Regions from separate parts of the Streptomyces sp. NPDC048171 genome, predicted to be linked through region 1. Evidence: riboswitches for the same ligand, from Rfam matches in the RefSeq annotation. Region 1 holds a riboswitch; each other region holds the start of a gene.
What was found. A riboswitch is a leader RNA that binds a small molecule or an ion and turns the genes downstream of it on or off. The one in region 1 is predicted to bind cobalamin.

Region 1 (3,541 bases):
GGGCGTCAAGGTGGAGAACGGGCAGCTGGCGATCCCGCAGCTGTTCGAGAACATGTTCCCGGACTGGTTCGCGGGCGTGGCCTTCGCGGCCATCGGCATCGGCGCGCTGGTGCCGGCGGCGATCATGTCGATCGCGGCGGCGAATCTCTTCACCCGCAACATCTACAAGGACTTCATCAAGCCGGACGCCACCCCGGCCCAGGAGACCAAGGTCTCCAAGCTGGTGTCGCTGCTGGTGAAGGTGGGCGCGCTGGTCTTCGTCCTGGGCATGGACAAGACGGTCGCGATCAACTTCCAGCTGCTCGGCGGCATCTGGATCCTGCAGACCTTCCCGGCGCTGGTCGGCGGCCTGTTCACGCGCTGGTTCCACCGCTGGGCGCTGCTCGGCGGCTGGGCGGTCGGCATGGTCTACGGCACGGTCGCCGCGTACGGTGTGGCCTCCCCGACGCAGAAGCACTTCGGCGGCTCCTCCGACGAGATCCCCGGCATCGGCGAGATCGGTTACATCGGTCTCACCGCCTTCGTGCTGAACATCCTGGTCACCGTGGTCCTGACCTTCGTCCTGCGGGCGGTCAAGGCGCCCGACGGCGTCGACGAGACCAAGCCGAGCGACTACACGGCGGACGCGGGCGACCCGGGCGTCGAGGTCGAACTGCCGCCGGCCACGGCGGGTACCTCGCACTAGGTCCTTCGTAGAGGTCCTTCGCAGAGGTCTTCCTCGTCAGCGGGCCGTCGGAGAAATCCGGCGGCCCGTTGTCGTACCCGTCGGGCACACTCGGGGTCATGGACTTCGTGATCCGGCGGGCGGCGGCCGAGGAGTACGACACCCTCGGCGAGATCACCGCACAGGCCTATCTGCGCGACGGCCTCCTCGACTTCGGGGACGACGACGCGTACCTGCACGAGCTGCGCGCCGTGGCCAAGCGGGCGGCGGCCGCCGAGGTGCTGGTCGCCGCGGCGGACGGCGGGGTGCTCGGCGGCGTGACCTTCGTGCCCTCCGGCGGGCCCATGGCGGACATCGCCCGGCCCGGTGAGGCCGAGATACGCATGCTCGCCGTCGCCCGCGAGGCACGCGGACGCGGGGCCGGCGAGGCGCTCGTGCGGGCCTGCGTCGACCGCGCCCGGTCCGTGGAGGGCTGCGTGCGCGTCGTGCTGTCCACCCAGGCCACCATGCGCACCGCCCACCGCCTCTACGCGCGCCTGGGCTTCACCCGCACCCCGGACCGCGACTGGAACCCCTTGCCGGAGCTGGACGACATCACTCTCCTCACCTACGAACTGACGCTCTGACACCACCCCGACACGCTGGCGGACACAACATCTGGGGGTGCTGGCGGAGCCCGGCACAAGATGTATGCTCGTGCTCGCTGTCGTCGCAGGGGAATCCGGTGTGAATCCGGAACTGTCCCGCAACGGTGTACATGCGTGTATCCGTACGTTCTCGGACGTACGTGCACGCGTGCCTCAGTCCGAGGACCTGCCGACAGTGTGCCCGGCCTCCCGGCCCGGGTGCCATGACGTCCGGGCCTCGTGGAGTGGGCCGGTGGACGCGACGCCGCGTGCGCTCGTGTGCTGCCCCCTGCCCTCCGCCAGGCCCCGTGCCGAGCGAGGGAGTGCCCCCACGTGACCATCGCGCCAGCCGATCCGGCCGCAGCGACCCCGGTGACGACTTCAGCGATGCCGGTGACCGAGGAGTCCGACGGACCCGGTGCCGCCCTGCTGCGGACCCTGACCGAGCTGACCGCCGACCTCCCCGACGCCGACCCCGGCCGGGTCGCCGCCGCCGCGCTGCGCGGCCGGTCCGCCCACGCGGACGAGGCCGAGCTGCGCGAGCTGGCCACGGAGGCGGCGGCCGGTCTCATCTCCGAGGACCCGGTCTACTCCCGGCTGGCCGCCCGGCTGCTGACCATCGGCATCCGCGTGGAGGCCGCCTCCCAGGGCGTCACGTCCTTCACCGAGTCGGTCGCCACCGGGCACCGCGAGGGCCTGATCGCCGACCGCACCGCCGAGTTCGTACGGCAGCACGCGGACCGGCTGGACGCGACGATCGACCGGGCCGCCGACGACCGCTTCGGCTACTTCGGGCTGCGCACCCTGCACAGCCGCTACCTGCTGCGGCACCCGATCACCCGCAAGGTCGTCGAAACGCCCCAGCACTTCATGCTGCGGGTCGCCGCCGGCCTCGCCGAGGACGACACCTCACGCTCCGTGGACGAGGTCACCGCGCTCTACGGCCTGATGAGCCACCTCGACTACCTGCCCTCCTCCCCCACCCTGTTCAACTCGGGCACCCGGCACGCCCAGATGTCGTCCTGCTACCTCCTCGACTCCCCCAAGGACGAGCTGGACTCCCTCTACGACCGCCTCCACCAGGTCGCCCGGCTCTCCAAGCACGCCGGCGGCATCGGCATCGCCTACTCCCGCGTCCGCTCCCGGGGTTCGCTGATCCGGGGCACCAACGGGCACTCCAACGGCATCGTCCCGTTCCTGAAGACGCTGGACGCCTCGGTGGCGGCCGTGAACCAGGGCGGCCGGCGCAAGGGCGCGGCGGCGGTCTACCTGGAGACCTGGCACGCGGACATCGAGGAGTTCCTGGAGCTGCGGGACAACACCGGCGAAGACGCCCGCCGCACGCACAACCTGAACCTGGCGCACTGGATCCCGGACGAGTTCATGCGCCGCGTGGACGCCGACGGCCAGTGGTCGCTGTTCTCGCCCGCCGACGTGCCCGAGCTGACCGACCTGTACGGCGCCGAGTTCGACGCGGCCTACCGCAAGGCCGAGGCCGCCGGGCTCGCCCGCAGGACCCTGCCCGCCCGCGAACTGTACGGCCGCATGATGCGCACCCTCGCGCAGACCGGCAACGGCTGGATGACCTTCAAGGACACCGCCAACCGCACCGCCAACCAGACGGCCGAGCCCGGCAACGTCATCCACTCCTCCAACCTCTGCACGGAGATCCTGGAGGTCACGGACGACGGCGAGACCGCGGTCTGCAACCTGGGCTCGGTCAACCTCGGCGCGTTCGTCGACGCGGCCCGGGGCGACATCGACTGGGAGCGGCTGGACGCCACCGTCCGCACCGCCGTCACCTTCCTGGACCGGGTCGTCGACATCAACTTCTACCCGACCGAGCAGGCGGGCCGCTCCAACGCCCGCTGGCGCCCGGTGGGCCTGGGCGCGATGGGTCTCCAGGACGTCTTCTTCCAGCTGCGCCTCCCCTTCGACTCGCCCGAGGCGAAGGCCCTGTCCACCCGCATCGCCGAGCGGATCATGCTCGCCGCGTACGAGACGTCCACCGACCTCGCCGAGCGCAACGGCCCGCTGCCGGCCTGGGAGAAGACCCGTACCGCCCGGGGCGTGCTGCACCCCGACCACTACGGCGTCGAGACCACCTGGCCGGAGCGCTGGGCGGCGCTGCGCGAGCGCATGGCCACCACCGGGCTGCGCAACTCCCTGCTGCTCGCCATCGCGCCGACCGCCACCATCGCCTCCATCGCGGGCGTCTACGAGTGCATCGAGCCGCAGGTGTCCAACCTGT
Region 2 (3,541 bases), on a different contig from region 1:
CCGTCCTCGGCCCGCGCGGCGATCCAGCGGTAGGCGGCGAGGTAGTGGTGGGAGGGCGGCAGGTCGGGGTCGTGGTAGATGGCGATGGGGTTCTCGCCGAAGCCGCGCGGCGGCTGGATGAGGATCAGCAGGTTACCGCGGCGCAGGGCGGCGAGGACGATGTCGCCCTCCGGATTGCGGCTGCGGTCGACGAACATCTCGCCCGGTGCCGGGCCCCAGTGTTCCTCGACGGCCGTGCGCAGCTCCGCGGGCAGGGTGGCGTACCAGCGCTTGTAGTCGGCGGCCGCGATGCGGACCGGGTTGCGGGCGAGCTGTTCCTCGGTGAGCCAGTCCTGGTCGTGGCCGCCCGCCTCGATGAGCGCGCGGATCAGTTCGTCGCCGTCGCCCGAGGCCAGGCCCGGGACCTCGGCGTCGGTGCCGAAGTCGTAGCCCTCCTCGCGCAGTCGGCGCAGCAGGGCCACCGCGCTGGCCGGGGTGTCCAGGCCGACGGCGTTGCCGATGCGGGAGTGCTTGGTCGGGTAGGCGGACAGGACCAGGGCCAGGCGCTTGTCGGCCGCCGGGATGTGCCGCAGGCGGGCGTGGCGCACGGCGATGCCGGCGACGCGGGCGGCGCGCTCGGGGTCGGCGACGTAGGCGGGGAGGCCGTCCGCGTCGATCTCCTTGAAGGAGAAGGGCACGGTGATCAGGCGGCCGTCGAACTCGGGAACGGCTATCTGGCTGGCGGCGTCCAGCGGGGAGACGCCCTCGTCGTTGCTCTCCCAGTCGGCGCGGGAGCCGGTCAGGCACAGGGCCTGGAGGATGGGGACGTCGAGGGTGGTGAGCGCGCCGGCGTCCCAGGACTCGTCGTCACCGCCGGCGGACGCCTCGGCGGGCCTGGTGCCGCCGGCCGCGAGGACGGTGGTGACGATCGCGTCGGCCGCCCGCAGGTCCTCGATCAGTTCGGGCTCGGGGGCGCGCAGGGAGGCCACGTAGCGGGGCAGCGGCCGCCCGCCCGCGTTCTCGACGGCGTCGCACAGGGCGTGCACGAAGTCCGTGTTGCCGCTCATGTGGTGGGCGCGGTAGTAGAGCACGGCCACGGTGGGCCCGTCGGCGTCCGGGCGAGGCGTGCGCTCCAGCGGGCCCCAGGTGGGGGCGGGCGTCGGCGGGTCGAAGCCGTGGCCGGTGAGGAGCACGGTGTCGGAGAGGAACCGGGCCAGCTGCTCCAGGTTGGCGGGGCCGCCGTGGGCGAGGTAGGCGTGCGCCTCCGCGGCGAGGCCGACGGGGACGGTGGAGGCCTCCATCAGCTGGGCGTCCGGGGCCTGTTCGCCGCTGAGCACCACGACGGGGCGGCCGTCGGCGAGGAGCAGGTCGAGACCCTCGCGCCAGGCACGCACTCCGCCGAGGAGGCGTACGACGACCAGCCCGACGCCGTCCAGCAGGGCGGGCAGGTCGTCGAGCGGGAGGCGGGCGGGGTTGGCGAACCGGTAGGTGACCGGACCGGTGGCGGCGCGGGCGCTCAGCAGGTCGGTGTCGGACGTCGACAGGAGCAGGATGCTGGGGTGCGAGGCGCGCTCCCCGGACGAATGCGGCATGCGGCGTCTGCCCTTCCTCGGGGTCCGCGCCCCGGGCGGTGAGAGACGGCGGGAGTTCCTGACTCGTGCGGCCCCTGAGGGTGGCCGGACTCACAGTGGCGGGACCGCGCCGGATTCACACCGGCTTCCTCCCCTGTCGCCGTCTGGCGGTGGGCGGACCGGATGATCCACCCAGGAGCATAGTAAGGGTCCCGCCGGGAAGGGCGGGGGGTGCCACCGGTGTGATGGTCGGTATGCTCGCCGCCATGTCCTCGGCGCTCCCTTCCACATCCTCCCAGGCCACAGCGGTCTCACGGGACCGTGGTGACGCCTGCCCGGGGACGCTGAGGCTGCACGCCGCCGACGACGGTGCCCTCGCCCGGGTACGGATACCCGGCGGGGTCCTGGGCGTCGGCCAGGCCGAGGCGCTGGCGGACGCGGCCCTGCGGCTGGGCGACGGGGACCTCCATCTGACGTCCCGGGGCAACGTGCAACTGCGGGGGCTGCGCGACGGCTGCGGCGGGGAGCTCGCCGGGCTGCTGGACGCGGCCGGGCTGCTGCCCTCGCCCGCGCACGAACGGGTGCGCAACATCGTCGCCTCACCGCTGTCCGGCCTCGACGGGCGCGGGCTGCGGGACGTACGGCCCTGGCTGTCGGACCTGGACGCCGCGCTGTGCGCGAGCGACGGGGCGCGGGAGCTGTCGGGCCGGTTCCTGTTCGCGCTCGACGACGGGCGCGGGGACGTGACCGGGCTCGGCGCCGACGTCACCGTGCGAGCCGCCGGCGACGACGCGCTGGTCGCGCTGGGCTCGGTGGACGGCGCCTGGCGGGTGGCCGCGGGCGAGGCGTCCCGGGCGGCGCTGCTGGCGGCCGAGACCTTCCTCGACGTCGCGCGCGAGTCCGGGGAGCGGGCGTGGCGGGTGGACGAACTCGCCGTACCGGCCGCTGTCCTGACGCGGGCGGTGGACCGCCGTCTGTCCGAGGCGGGGGTCGCCCACGTCAAGGAGCGGACGGACACGCGCCGTACAGCCGGGCCTCCCCCCGGGCTCGTCGGGGACGCCCTGTGCGTGCACGTTCCGCTGGGCCGTCTCACCGGCCCGCAGTGGCGGGAGTTGACCCGCGTCGCCGCCTCGACGCGGGACACCGAACTGCGGTTGACGCCGTGGCGCGGCGTCGTCGTACCCGTCGGGGGCCTGGGCACGACGGACACCGCCGACGCCCTCGACCGCCTCTCCGCCGCCGGCCTCGTCACCGACGCCGCCTCCCCCTGGCCGCGCGTCGGTGCCTGCATCGGCCGCCCGGGGTGCGGGAAGTCCCACGCCGACGTGCGGGCGGACGCGGCCGGCGGCCTGTCCGCCGCGGGCCGGTCCCCGCTCCCCCTGTACTGGTCCGGCTGCGAACGCCGTTGCGGACACCCGCGGGGCGAGCGGATCGACCTGGTCGCCGTCCCCGAGGGCGGCTACCGCCTCACCGTCGGCCCGCCCGGCGGACCGACCCGCACCACGGTCCTGACGGACCCCTCCCAACTCGCCACCGCACTGGCGGCGATCAACCCATGAGCCCTACGACGACCGAGAGCAGCGGGAATTACACGGTGACCACGCACGCATACGAGAAGGACGGAGCGGCCATCTACCGCCAGTCCTTCGCCACGATCCGGGCGGAGGCGGACCTCACGGGCCTGCCCGCCGACGTCAGCCGGGTCGCCGTCCGGATGATCCACGCCTGCGGCATGGTCGACCTCGTGCGCGACATCGGCCACACGCCCACGGTGGTGGCCCGTGCCCGCGAGGCCCTGCTGGCCGGTGCGCCGATCCTCTGCGACGTGCAGATGGTGGCCAGCGGTGTGACCCGCAAGCGGCTGCCCGCGGACAACGAGGTGCTGTGCACCCTCTCCGACCCGGCCGTCCCGGGGCTGGCGGCGGAGCTGGGCACCACGCGCAGCGCCGCCGCGCTGGAGCTGTGGCGCGACCGCCTGGAGGGCTCCGTGG
Region 3 (3,541 bases), on a different contig from region 1:
CCGATGGTGACGGCGACGGCCACGGAGGCGCACAGGGCGACGACGCCGGTCAGCGCCCACAGGGGGTAGGCACGGCGGCCGGCCGTGCGTATGCCGGAGGGCGACCGCTCCCCGGACGCGGCCCGGTCCTCGGACGATATTCGGTCCCTGGAGGACGCCCCGTCCTCGGAAGCCGCCCGGCTCGCGGACGTCACTTGGTGAGGCCGTACTCGCGCAGCGCGGCCGCCACCTGTTCGACGCCCTCGACGGTGCGGATGGTGGGGTTCATGGCCTGCCCGCTGAGCAGGACGTACCGCTTCTCGCGGACGGCGGTCATGTTCCGGGTGACCGGGTCGGACTCCAGGAACTCGATCTTCTTCGCGGCGGTCTCGGCCGTCTGCGACTTGCGGGTGAGGTCGCCGAGGACGAGGACGTCCGGGTCGCGGTCGGCAACGGTCTCCCAGCCGACCTGCGGCCATTCGTCGTGGGTGTCGTCCATGGCGTTCTTCGCCCCGACCGCGCGGGTCATGACGCCTGGGGCGCCGCAGCAGCCGCCCATGTAGGGCGACGTGGAGTTGGCGAACCAGTACATGAGGGTGACGCCGGAGGCGTCGACGCCGGACGTCGCCTGCTTCACCCGGGACTTCAGGTCGGCGACCAACTTCTCGCCGCGTTCCTCGACGTCGAACAGCCGGGCCAGGTCTCGGACCTCACGGTAGACGGTGTCCATGGTGAAGGGCTCGCTGCGCACGCCGTCGCCGTCGCCGCTGTTGTCCTTGCCCACGCAGTCGGACGGGGAGAGGTAGGCCGGCACGCCGAGTTCGCGGAACTGCTCGGGGGTGGCCACTCCCCCGGTGCCGAGGGTGGAGGCGAAGGAGGCGGCGACGAAGTCGGGTTCGGCGTCCAGGACCGTCTCGAAGGACGGCATGTCGTCGGAGAGCCGGGGCACACCCGCGTTGGCCTTCTCCAGCCCCTTCATGACCGGGTCGGTCCACGTGGCGGTGCCCGCCATGCGGTCGGCCAGGCCGAGGGAGAGGAGGATCTCGGTGGTGCCCTGGTTGAGGGAGACCGCCCGCTGCGGAGGTGCGGCGACCTCGACCTCGCGGCCGCAGTCACGGACGGTGCGCGGGTAGCCGGCCGCGTCCGGCGCTGCGGAGTCGCCGCCGGTGTCCGTCCCGGATCCGCAGCCGGCGGCCAGCAGGGCGCCGGCCAGGAGCGGCACCAGGCCGCGGAGGGCCCGGGGGGAAGCAGGGAGGCGTCGGAAACCGGCGGGGCGCGCTGCGCGCGAGAAGGCGGGCAAGGAGGATCCTCTGGCGTCGAGGGCTCGTACGCGAAGCCCGTTCGTGCGGTGCGTCCCGCGCCGTACACGGCGCGGGTGCCAGCAGGTCTTCGGACTCGGGGTCGGCCGAGCGGGACGCCTTCCCGGGCGGCGTCCGCCGCCCAGTGGCCCGTGTCCCGCCCGTCACCCTCACCGCTGCGCGTCAGCTCCGGATTCGCACCGGATTCCCTGACCCACCAGGTGGGTTCGACTGGCTTCCGCAAGCTACCACAGGGCCCTCGCGCCGCCGGGGGGCGGGCGGCTGCCTCATCCGCCCCCCGGCGCCGACGCGCCCGACCGCGTCAGCTCTTCGGCATCAGGACGCTGTCGATGATGTAGACGTTGGCGTTGGCGGTCTTGACGTTGCCGCAGACCACGTTGGCGGAGTCGTTGACCTTGTAGGCCTCGTCCGAGCCGGAGGTGGTGAGCTTGGACTTCTGCAGGGTGTCGAAGGAGCCGTTCTCCAGGTCCTTGGGGGCGAGCTTCTGGCCCACGACGTGGTAGGTCAGGATGTCGGTGAGCATCGCCTTGTCGTTGAGGACCTTGTCCAGGTCGGCCTTCGGAATCTTGGCGAAGGCGTCGTTGGTCGGCGCGAACACCGTGATGTTCTCGGCGTTGTTGAGGGTGTCGACCAGACCGGCCTTCTTCACCGCCGACACCAGCGTGGACAGGGCCGGGTTGTTCGAGGCGGCGGTGGCGACCGGGTCCTTCGCCATGCCGTCGAACGAACCGGCGCCCTCCTTCGGCACGGTGGAGCAGGCCGGGCCGAACGGCTCGTCGGCGCCGGACATGCCGCCCGAGGTGTCCTCGGACTTGTCGTCGGTGGCTGCGGGGGCCGAGGACTCGGCCTGCGCGGAGTCCGAGGAGCCGCTGTCGCCGTCGTCGGAACAGGCGGCCAGCGACAGGGGCAGGACGGCGGCCGCGACGATGGCGACGGCGGAGCGACGGATACGGGCGTTCATGGATATCTCCCTGCAAATCGGCAGCACTGAGGCAGCGCTGATGTAGTGATGTGGAGCGATGTAGTGATCTGGAGCGTGGTACGCGTCGAGGTGGAGCGATGGTCCGCTCGGTGAGCTGTCCGCCCGGTGGGTGGTTCCTATACGCGTGGAGGCCGAGCCGCCCTGCGTATCGCAGGCAGGGAGCGCGGGCGGGCGGTCCGCTGTCGGTGTGGTCTCGGTTCTTCCCTCACACGGGGAATCCGGAGCAGGGCGGGTTCCGGATTGGCCGATCACCCGATCGAGTGGGGAAGTTTCTCGGACACCTCTGTGACCAGGGGTTTCACCCGGAGGAGGCCGTCAACATGACGGAGGCTCAGAGCGGGGTGGCGGCCCGCAGGATGAGGAACATGGTGACGGCGGAGTTCGCCGACGACATCGCCGACACGGCCGTTCCGGCGGCCGCGGCCCACGCGGCCAGTCCCACCGAGGTGAACAGCGAGGGCCAGGTGCGGACGGCGGGCGCGGGACCCAGCAGGGCCGCCACCCGGCGCGGCACGGGGCCGGGCGCCGCGAGGCCGGCCAGGGTCGCGACCGGGGTGCCCCGGGAGACGAGGGCCGCCTTGCCGATCGCGGTCGCCACGGTGCGACGGTCGCCGACCACCTTGGCGGCCGCCTCGTCGGCCCAGCGTTCGGCCGTGTAGGAGACGGCGGTGCGCAGGGGGCGCAGGAACGGGTTGGCCAGCGCGGCGAGCCGGACGGCCAGCAGGAAGCGGTGGTGGCGGGCGGCGAGGTGGGCCCGCTCGTGGGCGAACAGCGCGCGCCGCTCGGCCGGTTCGAGGCAGTCGAGCAGCGCGGTGCTGACCACCACCCGGTCCCGGCGTCCGCCGGGCAGGGCGTACGCGTAGGGCACGTCGTCCGGCAGTACGGCCACGCCGGTGCCCCGCAGTCCGGCGAGGGCGCGGTGGGCCCGGCGGCGCACCCGGCCGTGCCGCCACAGCGCCCGGACCGAGACCAGGAGTACCGCGCACAGAGCGGGAATCGCCGCCTTGCCGACGACCTCGTCGTAGGGCACCGCCGCCCGCACCTCGGGGTCCGACCAGCCGTCGGGCAGCGGGTTGCCGGGCAGTTGCGCGGTGCCGACCACCATCACCAGCGCCAGGCACACGGTGCTGCACAGCGCCATGACGGCGGCGACGGCGGTGAGCAGCCTGGTCGCGGTGCGCGGGTGCAGGCGCTGCTCGGCCAGCCGGGCGACGGGCCATGCCGTCAGCGGCAGGACCAGTGGCAGGAAGACGAAGACCCC
Region 4 (3,541 bases), on a different contig from region 1:
GACTCGCGCACCGTGCCGCGCAGCGAGACCCGCAGCCCGTCCTCCTCGTCGATGCCGAGCCCGTGCCGGAAGGGCAGCACCCCGTACGTCCGCCGCCCGGTCAGCCCGTGCAGCATGTCGAGGCCGGGTTCGAGGAGCGACACGTCGCCGCGGAACTTGTTGACGAGGAACCCGGCGACCAGCGCCTGGTCCTCGGGCGAGAGCAGCGCCACCGTGCCGAAGAAGGAGGCGAACACGCCCCCGCGGTCGATGTCGCCGACGATCAGCACGGGCAGCCCGGCGCCCCGCGCGATCCCCATGTTCACGATGTCGGTGCGGCGCAGGTTGATCTCGGCCGGGCTGCCCGCGCCCTCGCAGATCACCGCGTCGTAGGCGCCGCGCAGTTCGGCCAGCGAGTCGAGCACCGTGCCGAGCAGCCGCTCCTGCCGCCCGCCGTGGTAGCCGCGGGCGCTCATCTCGCCGACGGGCCTGCCGAGCAGCACCACCTGGCTGCTGCGCTCACCGCCGGGCTTGAGCAGCACCGGGTTCATCAGCGCGGTCGGCTCCACCCGGCAGGCCTGGGCCTGCATGGCCTGCGCCCGCCCGATCTCCGCGCCCTCGCGCGTCACGAAGGAGTTGAGCGACATGTTCTGCGCCTTGAAGGGCGCCACCTTCACGCCCTGGCGCACCAGCCAGCGGCAGATCCCGGCCGTGACGACGCTCTTGCCGGCGTCGGAGGTGGTGCCGGCGACGAGGAGTCCACCGTTCATGACGTACGTCCCTTCCTGACGGCCCCGCGCACCAGCAGCCGCGCGCCCGCGCACACGACGAGCGCCAGCCGACCCACGCGCCGGGAGAGCCGTGCGGCCCGTTCGATGTCGCCGGAACCGGCCCGGACGTCGCGCCCCGCCGCCCCGTTGAGCACGGGCCGGTGCTCGACCCGCCCGCCGTAGGAGAGCGTCCCGCCGAGCCGCACCCCGAGGGCGCCCGCGAAAGACGCCTCCACGGGACCGGCGTTGGGGCTCGGGTGCCGTCCGGCGTCCGCGCGCCAGGCCCGTACGGCGCCCCGCGGATCGCCGCCGGCCACGGTGGTCAGCAGGGCGGTCAGCCGGGCGCCCGGCCAGCCCGCGAGGTCGTCGAGGCGGGCCGAGGCCCAGCCGTACCGCCGGTAGCGGGGCGACTTGTGGCCGACCATGGCGTCCAGGGTGTTCACCGCCCGGAAGCCGAGCAGTCCCGGCACTCCGCCGACGGCACCCCACACCAGGGCACCCACCACCGCGTCCGAGGTGTTCTCGGCGACCGACTCCACGACCGCCCGCGCGATCCCGTCGGCGTCCAGCGACTGCGGGTCCCGCCCGCACAGGTGCGGCAGCCGCGCCCGGGCCGCGTCGACGTCCCCGGCCTCCAGCGCCCGGCCGACGGCCAGGGCCTCGCGCGAGAGCGACGTACCGCCGACCACGGCCCAGGTGGCCGCGCCGGTCAGCGCGACCGAGGCGGCGGGGGAGCGGCGTACGGCGTGCGCGGCGGCCGCGCCGAGGGCGGTGGCGCCTCCGGCGCACACGAGGGTGTGCAGCGCGCCCCAGCCCCGGTGGTCACGCCACAGCACCCGTTCCACGGCACCGGCGGCGCGGCCGAACGCGGCGACCGGATGCCCGCGGCGGGGGTCGCCGAGGAGGAGGTCACCGAGCAGGCCGGCGGCGGCGCCGTACGCGAAGACGCGTCCGGCACGCACGGGTTCAGCCGGTCACACGGGCGGGGGAGCACCTGGTACTGAACGTCGATCGGCAGCCGGGCATCGCGTCGCGTCCTCACTCAGGGTGTCCACGCCCTGGTTCGAAGAGTCCGGCGGTGAGAGTTCCTGGCTACCGGGGTCTGCTCCCGGTCACAGTGGCGGGACCGCGCCGGAATCGCACCGGGCTTCCTCTCCTGCCGCCGTAGATGGCCCCGGAAGTCCACCACGGCGCGAGAACACCCGTCAACCTGGCGTTGACCTGCGGCGGGGGAGTGTGCGAAGCCCCACACACGGGTGGTGCGCGCCGGTACACGAAGGGCGGGGCGCGCGACGGTCCGAGTCCGTCCCGCGCCCCGCCCCGGGGGTGTGCGGCGGGTCAGGCGATGATCAGATAGATGCCGTACGCCACCGCCGCCGCGCAGGCCGCGAAGCACGCGTACGCGCCGGTGACCGCGAGGGCTGCGGAGCCGCCCTCGGCGGTGGCCCGCTCCTGGCGGGTGAGTCCGACGATGCCGAGGGTGAACAGGCCCACCAGGGCCACGGTGGCGACGAGGCTGACGCCGAAGACGGAGCCCAGTGCTGCCCAGTCGATGCTCATGGGGGTTCGCTTCCTTCGTACCCGGGACGCGGGCTCAGACGGTGGTGGCGGCCGACGGGGTCTTGGCCTCGGACGGGTCGGCCGGCAGCTCCTCGGTCAGGTGCGCCGGGGGCGGCGAGACGGCGGCCATCGCCGTGGTGACCACACCGGCCGACTCCGACTCGTGGGGGTCGACGACGTTGGTGTGGTCGACGACCTCGCGCCGGGAGATCTTCCAGATGGCGGCGCTGGAGGCGACCAGGAAGACCGCGACGCAGGCCGTGCCCCAGTCGCCCATGCGGCAGACCCACTCGGCGATCGCGGCGACCAGGGCCGCGGCCGGCAGCGTCAGACCCCAGGCGACGAACATCCGGGTGGCCGTGGACCAGCGCACCACGCCGCCCTTGCGGCCGAGACCGGCGCCCATCACCGCACCGGAGACCGAGTGCGTGGTGGAGAGGGAGAAGCCGAGGTGGGAGGAGGCCAGGATGACCGTCGCGGCGCTGGTCTGGGCGGCGAAGCCCTGCTGCGGCTGGAGGTCGGTCAGGCCCTTGCCCATGGTGCGGATGATGCGCCAGCCGCCGAGGTAGGTGCCGAGCGCGATGGCGATGCCCGCGGAGAGGATGACCCACAGGGGCGGGTCGGAGTCGGGGGCGAGCGCGCCGCCGGCGACCAGGGCGAGGGTGATGATGCCCATCGTCTTCTGGGCGTCGTTGGTGCCGTGGGCCAGCGAGACCAGCCCGGCGGAGGCGATCTGCCCGGCGCGGTAGCCCTTGGCGGCGGCCTTGCCGTCGGCCCGGCGGCCGAGCCGGTAGGTCAGCCGCGCGCCCAGCAGCGCCGCGACACCGGCGACGATCGGGGCGGCGATCGCGGGGATCAGCACCTTGGTGACGAGCGCGTCGCCGTTGACGGCGCCGACGCCGGCCGAGGCGACCGCGGCACCGATCAGACCGCCCATCAGGGCGTGCGAGGAACTGGACGGGAGGCCGACCAGCCAGGTCAGCAGGTTCCAGAGGATCGCGCCGACCAGGGCGGCGAAGATGACCTCGGGACGGATGCCGGTCTCGTCGACGAGACCCTTGGAGATCGTGTTGGCGACCTCCACCGAGAGGAAGGCGCCTACAAGGTTGAGGACGGCGGACATCGCCACCGCCACCTTGGGCTTGAGCGCACCGGTCGAAATGGTCGTTGCCATCGCGTTCGCGGTGTCGTGGAAACCGTTCGTGAAATCAAACGCGAGTGCGGTTACCACC

Region 2: it holds a riboswitch for cobalamin, as region 1 does, so the genes downstream of both, cobN (cobaltochelatase subunit CobN) here and ACGF3J_RS07150 (ribonucleoside-diphosphate reductase subunit alpha) in region 1, are expected to answer to the same signal.
Region 3: it holds a riboswitch for cobalamin, as region 1 does, so the genes downstream of both, ACGF3J_RS23060 (ABC transporter substrate-binding protein) here and ACGF3J_RS07150 (ribonucleoside-diphosphate reductase subunit alpha) in region 1, are expected to answer to the same signal.
Region 4: it holds a riboswitch for cobalamin, as region 1 does, so the genes downstream of both, ACGF3J_RS28705 (cobalamin biosynthesis protein) here and ACGF3J_RS07150 (ribonucleoside-diphosphate reductase subunit alpha) in region 1, are expected to answer to the same signal.

What each region holds. Positions count from the first base shown of each region.
Region 1 is NZ_JBIDAU010000002.1:598,479-602,019, reverse strand. Features, by position in the region: gene mctP (monocarboxylate uptake permease MctP) at 1-685, shown strand, start outside; gene ACGF3J_RS07155 (GNAT family N-acetyltransferase) at 784-1,290, shown strand; cobalamin riboswitch at 1,338-1,500, shown strand; gene ACGF3J_RS07150 (ribonucleoside-diphosphate reductase subunit alpha) at 1,624-3,541, shown strand, end outside.
Region 2 is NZ_JBIDAU010000012.1:148,360-151,900, reverse strand. Features, by position in the region: gene cobN (cobaltochelatase subunit CobN) at 1-1,571, opposite strand, end outside; cobalamin riboswitch at 1,601-1,749, opposite strand; gene cobG (precorrin-3B synthase) at 1,805-3,109, shown strand; gene ACGF3J_RS31025 (precorrin-8X methylmutase) at 3,106-3,541, shown strand, end outside.
Region 3 is NZ_JBIDAU010000008.1:108,544-112,084, reverse strand. Features, by position in the region: gene ACGF3J_RS23065 (FecCD family ABC transporter permease) at 1-92, opposite strand, end outside; gene ACGF3J_RS23060 (ABC transporter substrate-binding protein) at 191-1,204, opposite strand; cobalamin riboswitch at 1,342-1,528, opposite strand; gene ACGF3J_RS23055 (fasciclin domain-containing protein) at 1,600-2,259, opposite strand; gene ACGF3J_RS23050 (M56 family metallopeptidase) at 2,612-3,541, opposite strand, start outside.
Region 4 is NZ_JBIDAU010000010.1:352,662-356,202, forward strand. Features, by position in the region: gene ACGF3J_RS28700 (cobyric acid synthase) at 1-749, opposite strand, end outside; gene ACGF3J_RS28705 (cobalamin biosynthesis protein) at 746-1,711, opposite strand; cobalamin riboswitch at 1,811-1,952, opposite strand; gene ACGF3J_RS28710 (hypothetical protein) at 2,088-2,309, opposite strand; gene ACGF3J_RS28715 (inorganic phosphate transporter) at 2,344-3,541, opposite strand, start outside.